2 regions of the Streptomyces sp. NPDC052023 genome follow, and region 1 is predicted to be linked to the other one. Evidence: riboswitches for the same ligand, from Rfam matches in the RefSeq annotation. Region 1 holds a riboswitch; the other holds the start of a gene.
What was found. Region 1 has a riboswitch for S-adenosylmethionine ahead of ACIHCM_RS01020 (aminotransferase class V-fold PLP-dependent enzyme). Riboswitches for the same ligand answer to the same signal wherever they lie in the genome.
Positions count from the first base shown of each region.

Region 1 (5,285 bases):
CTGTCAGGAGCCGGCGCCCGGCCTGTCCACCAGTTCCACCTGATCCACGGCGTTGCACCACCGGCACCGCACCGACTCGATGGTCTCACTGACCACCTCGCGTTCCTCGACCTTCGGCTCACCGGCGAGGTCGAGATGGACGTACTCGACGACCTTCGAGGAGCGCGTCACGTCGAAGCGCGTCAGATTGCCGCAGAGGGTGCAGCGCCACCGCGTGGTGTCCGTCGGCAGGGGAACCGTCATCGTGGCTGTTCGCTTTCCTTCTAGTTTCGGTGATGCGTAGCTTCCGTGATGCGCCAGTTTCCCTGGAGCTTGTGGCTCGTAACCCTACGGCCTGGCGGGTCCTCGACGCCCGCCCCTCCCGGGCGGCGAGGCGGTCTGTGCGGTTGCGTCCGCTTACGTCATGCTCTGTGTTCATGATCAGCTTCTGGAGCACGCTGGGCCGCCGGGCGGGCCGCCCCCGGCAGGCGCCGGTGATGTACGCACTGATCGCCCTGTGCTGCCTGATCTTCCTGATCGGCCCCGCCTCGGGCCTCAATCCGGTGTACGGCCTCGGCGACGACCTGCTCGCCGCGCAGCGGGAGTACTTCCGCCACTGGGGGGTGGTGCCCGCAGAACTGTTCGAGGGTTCCCCCCGGGCCGTCCTCACCCCGGCGACGGGCCTCTTCGTGCACGGCAACTGGGTGCATCTGCTCGGCAACATGCTCTTCCTCTACGTCTTCGGCGTGATGACCGAGGAGCGGATGGGCCGCATCGAGTTCACCCTCTTCTATCTCTGCTGCGGCTACCTCGCGCTGCTGGGGTACGCGGTGGCAAACGCCGACTCCGAGCAGTCCCTGGTGGGCGCGTCGGGGGCGATCTCGGCGGTGCTCGGTGCCTTTCTGTTCCTCTTCCCCCGGGCCCGGGTGACCAGCCTCCTGCCGTTCCTGTTCTTCCTGCCGCTGCGGTTCCCGGCCTGGGTGGTGCTGCCCTTCTGGGTGGCCCTGCAATGGCTGGCGGCGGGCCGGGCGTCCAGCGGGCCGGGGGTGGCCTATCTGGCCCACCTGGTCGGTTTCGGCCTGGGCTTCGCTTACGCGTGGGCGCGATTCGGGAGAAGGAGGGGCACCGGGCGCGGCCTGGGCACGACGGTGGTGGGCGACGGGCGGGCGACTAGAGTGAAGCCCGCCCCAGCTCCGGCCCCCGAGGGAGAGAACCAGCCGTGATCACCGCGATCGTCCTCATCAAGACCAGCGTGGACCGGATCCCCGAGATCGCCGAGCAGATCGCCGCGCTGGACTCCGTCAGCGAGGTCTTCTCCGTCACCGGCACCTACGACCTGATCGCCATGGTCCGGGTGAAGCAGCACGAGAACCTCGCCGACGTCATTCCCGGCAGCATCAGCAAGATCCCCGGCGTGGAGGCCACGGACACCCACGTGGCGTTCCGGACGTACTCCCAGCACGACCTGGAGGCGGCGTTCGCGATCGGCCTGGACAACTAGGCGCTTGATCACACGGCGGGGACACACCGCCCGTCCACCGTGCGGTAGTTCCACTTCGCACCGTCGCGGACCAGTTCCCGCACCGCCCCGACGAACCGCTCGACATGCTCGTCCGGCGTCCCCGCCCCGAAGCTCACCCGGATGGCGTTGAGCGACTTCTCGCCGGGAGCCGCCTCGGGGGCGCCGCACTCGCCCTGCGTCTGCGGATCGCTGCCGAGCAGGGTACGCACCAGCGGGTGGGCGCAGAAGAGCCCGTCCCGGACGCCGATGCCGTACTCGGCGGACAGGGCGGCGGCGAAGTGCGAGCTGTTCCAGCCGTCGACGACGAAGGAGACCACGCCGACGCGGGGGGCGTCGTCGCCGAACAGCGACAGGATCCGGACCTCGGGAACCCCGGCGAGGCCGTCGCGGACCTTCTGGATCAGGTACTGCTCCCGGGCGACGAGGGCGTCGTGGCCGGCCTCGGTGAGCGCCTTGCAGGCCGACGCGACGGCGTAGGCGCCGATGACGTTCGGGGAGCCCGCCTCGTGCCGGGCGGCGCTGTCGTGCCACTCGACGTCGACCCCGCCGTCGGCCCGCCGGGCGACCTGGCGGCTGGCCCCGCCGCCCGCGAGGTACGGCTCGGCCTCGCGCAGCCAGTCGGCACGGCCGGCGAGGACACCGGCGCCGAACGGGGCGTACAGCTTGTGCCCGGAGAAGGCGACCCAGTCGACGTCCAGGTCCCGGACCGACACCGGGTGGTGCGGGGCCAGCTGGGCGGCGTCCAGCACGATCCGGGCGCCGTGCGCGTGCGCGGCCGCGGCCAGCTCCGGCACGGGCCACAGCTCGCCGGTGACGTTGGACGCGCCGGTGACACAGACCAGGGCCGGACCGTGCGGGTCACGGCCGGCCAGCGCGCGCTCCAGGGTCGTCACGGCCTGCTGCGGGGTGCGCGGGGCGTCGAGGTAGGTGACCTGGGCGTCCCGCCAGGGCAGCAGGGAGGCGTGGTGCTCGGTCTCGAAGACGAAGACCTGACAGCCGGCGGGCAGAGCGGTGGCGAGCAGGTTGAGCGAGTCGGTGGTGGACCGGGTGAAGACCACCTGGTCGTCGTCGCGGCAGCCGAGGAAGTCGGCGACGGTCCTGCGGGCGTTCTCGAAAAGGTCGGTGGAGAGCTGGGAGAGGTAGCCGGCACCCCGGTGGACGCTGCCGTAGTAGGGCGCGTACGCCGCCACATCGTCCCAGACGCGCTGGAGGGCGGGGGCGCTGGCCGCGTAGTCGAGAGCGGCGTAGGTGACTTCGCCACCGGTGACGAGGGGGACGGTGACGTCCCGCCCCAGAACGGGCAGCGGGGCACAGACGGACTGGTCGGCGGCAGCGGTGAAGACGGACATGGGTGTACTCCCGTGAGGCAGGCGGAGATCACCGCGCGAGCGGCACGCTCGAGCGCGGTGACGAAGAGAAAAGGGGATGCGGAGGCGGGGCTCTGCGGCCCTAGCGCATTCGCTTGCTCACGGAAGGCTCCCTCGAACGACCAGGACCCCTGGTGACGCGAGGGGTCCGCGCTTGTCGCGGGCCTTGCTGCCTGCGACCTGGTCTTCACCCGGGGCACCCCGCCACGGACGGAGGGTTGCCGGACAGCCGGCCGGGGCCTTTCAGCTGTCGCTCATGACCTGGTGCAGCATCTTGCCACATGATCTTCGGCTCGCAAGGCGCGGTCCAGAATCCGGACCGCGCCCCGCGTCACCTCCTGCGGCGTCAGGCGTTGCTCGCCGCCACCCAGCGGTCGAGCACCCGCTTGGCCGCGCCCGAGTCGATCGCCTCCGCGGCCTTCGCCGCCCCGGCGCGGATCTGCTCGGCCAGCGGCCCGTCGCCCGGCGCCAGCGCCACCAGCGCGGCCGCCGCGTTCAGCAGCACCGCGTCCCGGACGGGACCCGGCTCGCCGTCCAGCAGGCGCCGGGCGACCTCGGCGTTGTAGGAGGCGTCCGCACCGCGCAGCGCCTCCACCGGCACCAGGTCGATGCCGGCCTCGCGCGGGTCGAAGGTCTCCTCGGTCACCTTGCCGTCGCGGACCACCCAGACCCGGGACGTCGACGTGGTCGTCAGCTCGTCGAGGCCGTCGTCGCCGCGGAAGACCAGCGAGGAGTTGCCGCGCTCGGCGAAGACACCGGCGACGATCGGAGCCATCCTGAGGTCCGCGACTCCCACCGCCTGCGCCTTGACCTTCGCCGGGTTCGTCAGCGGGCCCAGGAAGTTGAACGTCGTCCGGATGCCCAACTGCCCGCGCGCCGCCGCCACATGACGCAGCGCCGGGTGGAACTTCACCGCGAAGCAGAAGGTGATCCCCGCCTCCTCGGCGACCTCGGCGACCCGCCCGGGCGTCAGCTGCAGGTTGACGCCCAGCTTCTCCAGCACGTCGGACGCCCCGGAGGCGGAGGAGGCCGCCCGGTTGCCGTGCTTGACGACCTTCGCGCCCGTGCCGGCGACGACGATCGCGGACATGGTGGAGATGTTCACCGTCTTCGCGCCGTCGCCGCCGGTCCCGACGATGTCGACCGTCTCCCCCGGCACCTCGATGACGTTCGCGTGCTCGTACATCGTCCGCACGAGCCCGCTGATCTCCTCGACGGTCTCGCCCTTGGCCCGCAGCGCCACCGCGAACCCGGCGATCTGCGCGTCCGTGGCCTCGCCCCGCATGATCAGGTCCATCGCCCAGGCGGTGTCGTCCGCGCTGAGGTCACGGCCGTCCAGCAGGCCGTTCAGCAGGGCGGGCCAGGAGCGGCCCGCCGCGGTGTCGCCTCCAGCGGGGGTCACAGCGCTCATCAGCCGCTCCTGGGTCCAGTCCCGTAGCACGGAACACGTGTCTCGAACTAGGTCCACCCTATCCAGCCCCGGGGACGGCGCAGGGCCCCGTCCGAACACCGGACGGGGCCCTGCGCCGTGGCGTGGCGAGTGCAGCGATCAGTGGTGGCCGTGGCCGCTCGTGATCTCCTTGTACTCGTCGACGGTCGGCTTGGGGATCTGGGCGTCCTCACCGTAGTAGGCGTTGCTGAGCTTGGCGCGCAGCTTCTCGGAGCCCGTGATCTTGCGCTCGACACCGTTCTCGTCGACCGCCGGGCCGATCGCGGCCGGCTCGTACTGTTCGTGTGCCGTGAGCGTGTACAGGGCCTCCTGGCTGAGCGGCTCGTGGACCTCGATGAACTCACCGTGCGGCAGGCGCTTGATGGTGCCGGTCTCCCGGCCGTGCAGCACCTTGTCCTTGTCCCGGCGCTGGAGGCCGAGGCAGATCCGCTTGGTCACGACGAACGCGATGACCGGTCCGGCGAAGAAGCCGATCCGGACGAACCAGGTGACCGCGTTGATCGACAGATCGAAGTGGGTCGCGACGATGTCGTTGCCACCACCGATCAACATGATCATGTAGGCGGTGACCCAGGCGACACCGAAGGCGGTACGGGTCGGGGCGTTGCGCGGCCGGTCGAGGATGTGGTGCTCGCGCTTGTCCCCGGTGATCCACGACTCGATGAACGGGTACAACGCGATCACCGCGAGGAACACGCCGAAGAGCACCAGGGGGACGAACACGCCCAGGACCAGGGTGTGACCCCAGAAGTCGATCTCCCAGCCGGGCATGGCCCGGACGAGGCCTTCGGCGAAGCCCATGTACCAGTCGGGCTGGGCGCCGGTGGACACCAGGTCCGGACGGTAGGGGCCCAGCACCCAGATCGGGTTGACGGTCGCGATGGCGGACAGGGCCGCGATGACGCCGAAGACCAGGAAGAAGAAGCCTCCGGCCTTGGCCATGTAGACCGGCAGCAGCGGCATGCCC
Region 1 is NZ_JBIUBW010000001.1:224,026-229,310, forward strand. Features, by position in the region: gene ACIHCM_RS01005 (hypothetical protein) at 4-243, opposite strand; gene ACIHCM_RS01010 (rhomboid family intramembrane serine protease) at 417-1,202, shown strand; gene ACIHCM_RS01015 (Lrp/AsnC family transcriptional regulator) at 1,199-1,480, shown strand; gene ACIHCM_RS01020 (aminotransferase class V-fold PLP-dependent enzyme) at 1,489-2,850, opposite strand; SAM riboswitch class IV at 3,014-3,130, opposite strand; gene trpD (anthranilate phosphoribosyltransferase) at 3,215-4,279, opposite strand; gene ACIHCM_RS01030 (cytochrome bc complex cytochrome b subunit) at 4,418-5,285, opposite strand, start outside.

Region 2 (5,285 bases), on a different contig from region 1:
AGCTGCCGGTAGGCCAGCAGTCCGCGCACGATGTTCTTGGACAGCTCGGTCCGGTCGACGCGGACGATCGTCCTGCGGCCCTCGCCGACCTCCGCCCGCAGCGCGGCCATCCGCTCCTCGACGTCGGCCTCGTGGGCGCGCTTGCGCAGGAAGTCGGCGTCGGCCCCGAGCCCGTGCACGCCGATCCGTGTGTCCCCGAGCCCTCCGGTGAACGTCTCGCAGCAGGCCGTGAAGGCGTCCGCCCACCGCCGGGTGAGGAAGCCGAGCCGGTCCGCGCCGAGCATCCCGCGCAGCACCTGTCCCGCGACGTCGTCCGGCAGCATCCGGAAGTACTCCGGCGGCGCCCACGGGGTGTGCGAGAAATGGCCGATCCGCACGTCGGGCCGCAGTGCGCGCAGCATCCCCGGCACCAGCGTCAGGTGGTAGTCCTGCACCAGCACCGCGGCGCCCTCGGCCGCCTCCTGGGCCAGCGCCTCGGCGAACGACCGGTTGTATGCCTCGTACGCCGCCCACTGCCGCCGGAACTCCGCGTCGAAGACCGGCTCCAGCGGCGTCTGGTACAGCATGTGGTGCACGAACCACAGCACGGAGTTGGCGATGCCGTTGTACGCGTCGGCGTGCACCCCGGCCGCGATGTCCAGCATCCGCACACCGGACTCGCCCACGCCGCGCCGCACCGCCTCGCGGTCGCCGTCGCCGAGGGCGGAGCACACCCACAGCGCGCCGGCGTCGGGGCCGATCGCGGAGAGGCCGGAGACGAGCCCGCCGCCACCACGCCTGGCGTGCAGCGAGCCGTCGTCACGCACCTCGTACGAGACCGGGCCCCGGTTGGAGGCCACCAGTACCTGCGCAGGACCGTACGTCGAAGCCATACGCCTCAACCTAGCCCTCTCCTGATCCGCTCAAACGTACGGTTCGAGACCGAAAGGCGGCCGTATACAGCCGTACGCTGCCGTACCCAGCGCTCAGGCCACTTTCCGGGCCGCGTACTCCGCGATCTCCACCATCGGCGGGCGTTCCTCCGTGTCCACCGAGTACGTCCGTGGCTCGAACCCGTCCTCCACCCGTTCGAACTGGGTGAGGCACGGGCGGACGAGGTGGCCGCGGGCCAGCCGGAGCTGGGCCGTGCGGTAGATCGCCGCCGCCATCCGGCCGAGCGCCTGCCCGTCCTGGTGACGGTGCTTGCGCACGCCGACGTCCACCTGGGCGAGGGCGTCCAGCCCGACCAGATGCAGGGAGTCCACGAGCATGCCCAGCTCCACGCCGTACCCGACCGGGAACGGCAGCTGCTCCAGCAGCGAGCGCCGGGCCGCGTACTCACCGCCGAGCGGCTGCACGAAGCCGGCCAGCTGCGGCCAGTGCAGGTTCAGCAGCGGGCGTGCCACCAGCTCGGTCACCCGGCCGCCCTGCCCGGCGGCGTCGCCCAGGGGGCGGTCGTACATCCCCTTGACGAGGGCGATGTCCGGATCGGTGAGCAGCGGTCCGACGATGCCCGTGACGAAGTCCGAGGAGAACTCCTTCAGGTCGGCGTCGATGAAGCAGACGATGTCGCCGCGGGTGACGAGCAGCGAGCGCCACAGCACCTCGCCCTTGCCGGGGACGGGCGCGACGCGCGTGAGTATCCCGTCGCGGTGTTCCACCCGGGCGCCCGCCGCGGCGGCCACCTCGGAGGTGCGGTCGGTGGATCCGGAGTCGACCACCACGATCTCGTCGACCAGCGGCACCTGCTCCACGAGGTCGTGCCGGATCGCGGCGACGATGTCACCGACGGTCTCCTCCTCGTCCAGCGCGGGCAGCACGACACTGATCGTCTGGCCCGTGCCGTGCTTCGCGGCCAGGACCGTGTGGAGCGGCCGGTCGGCCAGCGACCAGGAGCGGGTGCTCAGCCAGCGCTCGACTTCCTCCAGCACGGTCCGGTGCTCCTCTGCATTTCGTGATCCATCTCGCGGTTCGGACGACTATCTCAGCAGTCCTGGCCTTCGGTTACAGTCTTGAACAACGCTGGTGACCATCGCATGTCGGGGGCCGTCGGCGCGCACCACGGCATGACAACCACATACAGCTCATCCAGAGGGGCAGAGGGAAACGGCCCGTTGAAGCCCCGGCAACCCTCCAGTCGGTTCTCGTAGATCGTTCTCGATCGTTCCGCGAGGCTCCCGGCTAGGGAAGGTGCCAATTCCGTCTCACGGCGAGATGCGTCGTGAGGAAGATGAGGAGAAAGGGCCTCGCCTCACATGGCTGTGCAGACTGTCGCAAGCAGCACCAGCAACCCCACCGTCGACCTCGGTCCCGCCGCGGCGCTGTCCTGCCGCGAATGCGGCCACCGCGTCCCGCTCGGCCCGGTCTTCGCGTGCGAGGAGTGTTTCGGCCCGCTGGAGATCGCCTACGACTTCTCCGCGTACGAAGCGGAGGAGCTCCGCAAGCGCATCGAGGCGGGCCCGTCGAACATCTGGCGTTACGCGCCGCTGCTGCCCGTCCCCGCCGACGTGGCCGGCAAGCCGAACCTGAACCCGGGCTGGACCCCGCTGGTCCAGGCCGACCGCCTCGCCGGTGAACTCGGCGTGGAGCCCGGCAAGCTGTTCGTCAAGGACGACTCCGGCAACCCGACCCACTCCTTCAAGGACCGGGTGGTCGCCCAGGCCCTGGAGGCCGCGCGGGCCTTCGGCTTCACGACTCTCTCCTGCTCCTCCACCGGCAACCTCGCCGGTGCCGTCGGCGCCGCCGCCGCCCGGGCCGGCTTCCGCTCCTGCGTGTTCATCCCGCACGACCTGGAGCAGGGCAAGGTCGTGATGGCCGCGGTCTACGGCGGCGAACTCGTCGGCATCGAGGGCAACTACGACGACGTGAACCGCTTCTGCTCCGAACTCATCGGCGATCCGGCGGGCGAGGGCTGGGGCTTCGTCAACGTGAACCTGCGGCCGTACTACGCGGAGGGGTCCAAGACCCTGGCGTACGAGATCTGCGAGCAGCTCGGCTGGCGGCTGCCCGACCAGATCGTGGTGCCGATCGCGTCCGGCTCCCAGCTGACGAAGATCGACAAGGGGCTCCAGGAGCTGATCAAGCTCGGTCTCGTCGAGGACAGGCCGTACAAGATCTTCGGGGCGCAGGCCGAGGGCTGCTCGCCGGTGTCGACCGCGTTCAAGTCGGGGCACGACGTCGTACGGCCGCAGAAGCCGAACACCATCGCCAAGTCGCTGGCCATCGGCAACCCGGCCGACGGGCCGTACGTGCTGGACATCGCGCGGCGTACCGGCGGCGCGGTGGAGGACGTGACGGATGCTCAGGTCGTGGACGCGATCAAGCTGCTCGCGCGGACCGAGGGGATCTTCGCGGAGACCGCGGGCGGGGTGACCGTCGGGGTCACGCGCAAGCTGGCCGAGAACGGGGCGCTGGACCCGTCGCTCACCACCGTCGTACTCAACACCGGTGACGGTCTGAAGACTCTGGACGCGGTGGCGGGGACGGGACTCACGGCGACGATCCGGCCGAGCCTCGACTCGTTCCGCGAGGCTGGTCTCGCGTAAGAGAGCTTTGCACTTCGTCTGCGGGCCGGTGGGCGCCGGCTCCCAGTCCCCGCCCCCTGGGGCGTCACCCTGACCGGAGGTTCCACGTGAGCGTCACTGTCCGTATCCCGACCATCCTGCGCACCTACACCGGTGGCCAGGCCGAAGTCACCGCCGACGGGGCGACCCTCGCCGAGGTGATCGACGACCTGGAGAAGAACCACACCGGCATCGCCGCCCGGGTCCTGGACGACCAGGGCAAGCTGCGCCGGTTCGTCAACGTGTACGTCAACGACGACGACGTCCGCTTCGAGCAGGGGCTGGAGACGGCGACCCCGGACGGCGCAGGCGTGTCCATCATTCCGGCGGTGGCCGGAGGCTGAAAGGCCGCCGAAACCGCCCACGCGTTACCGTGAGTAAGTCCGGTTACTCAATGTTCATCGAATTGCCCCCTCCGTGAGAGAAGCGGAGGGGGCAATTCAGTGTGGTTGAGCGCGGTAGAGTTGGGGAACGCGTCGCGAGGTGACATGCCGGACGCATATGAGTTCCGGCTCCGGTGCGATGAGAAGTAGCCAAAGTGTGTGGCTCTTTTGCGCCTTTCATTCCTTTTATGGAGCCCGACTTGCCCTGAATTCGGGCAGATTCTCCCTAAATTGCCGACCGTCTGCACCCAGATTTCTCGTCCGATTGACCTGTTGCAGACGGCAGTTGGACAGATACATTCAGCCGCGGTCGACGCGTTCCGGCGCACGCCCCCGGTGAACAGGGGGCGAGGTCTGACCCGGATCCGCGAAGTGCGGATCTGTGCAAGGGCCAGTAATAGGGGAGTTAGGCATGGCTCAGGGCACCGTCAAGTGGTTCAACGCGGAGAAGGGGTACGGCTTCATCGCGGTCGACGGTGGTGCGGACGTCTTCGTCCACTACAGCGCGATCCAGATGGACGGCTACCGGACCCTCGAAGAGGGTCAGCGGGTCGAGTTCGAGATCTCGCAGGGTCAGAAGGGCCCGCAGGCCGACATGGTTCGCGTCACCGCTTAAGCGCGCGACCACCGCATGTGACGTTTTTGTTCGAAGGGCCCGTACCTCTCCGGAGGGGCGGGCCCTTCGGCGTGCGCCCCCTGGGGCGCGCCTTGTGCCCCCCCTGTGCCCGCCTTGTGCCCGCATCCGGTGTTCGCGGGTGGCGGAGCCCCCGGCCCGGATCCGGGGAGGCGCTTGCACTCGGCAGGGGCGAGTGCTAATCATTGCGTTAGCACTCTGAAGGTGAGAGTGACAAAGAAGGACCGGGTCGGTGAGGCCGCAGGCCGGGTGGGGCAAGGAACCACGAGGCAGGCGAGCCGTCCGTCGCGGGCGCGGGCGCGGTCCGAAGGAATCACCCCCAGTCCTGGAGGGACCACTTCACATGGCCAAGATCATCGCGTTCGACGAGGAGGCGCGGCGCGGCCTCGAGCGCGGCATGAACCAGCTCGCGGACGCCGTGAAGGTGACGCTCGGCCCCAAGGGCCGCAACGTCGTCCTCGAGAAGAAGTGGGGCGCCCCCACGATCACCAACGATGGTGTCTCCATCGCCAAGGAGATCGAGCTCGAGGACCCGTACGAGAAGATCGGCGCCGAGCTGGTCAAGGAAGTCGCCAAGAAGACGGACGACGTCGCCGGCGACGGTACGACCACCGCCACCGTCCTCGCCCAGGCGCTCGTCCGTGAGGGCCTGCGCAACGTGGCCGCCGGTGCCAACCCGATGGCCCTCAAGCGCGGTATCGAGAAGGCCGTCGAGGCCGTCTCCGG
Region 2 is NZ_JBIUBW010000011.1:124,056-129,340, forward strand. Features, by position in the region: gene ACIHCM_RS22545 (trehalose-6-phosphate synthase) at 1-872, opposite strand, end outside; gene ACIHCM_RS22550 (glucosyl-3-phosphoglycerate synthase) at 966-1,910, opposite strand; SAM riboswitch class I at 2,061-2,216, shown strand; gene thrC (threonine synthase) at 2,235-3,524, shown strand; gene ACIHCM_RS22560 (ubiquitin-like small modifier protein 1) at 3,611-3,886, shown strand; gene ACIHCM_RS22565 (cold-shock protein) at 4,338-4,541, shown strand; gene groL (chaperonin GroEL) at 4,903-5,285, shown strand, end outside.
Region 2: another riboswitch for S-adenosylmethionine. It lies ahead of thrC (threonine synthase); the one in region 1 lies ahead of ACIHCM_RS01020 (aminotransferase class V-fold PLP-dependent enzyme).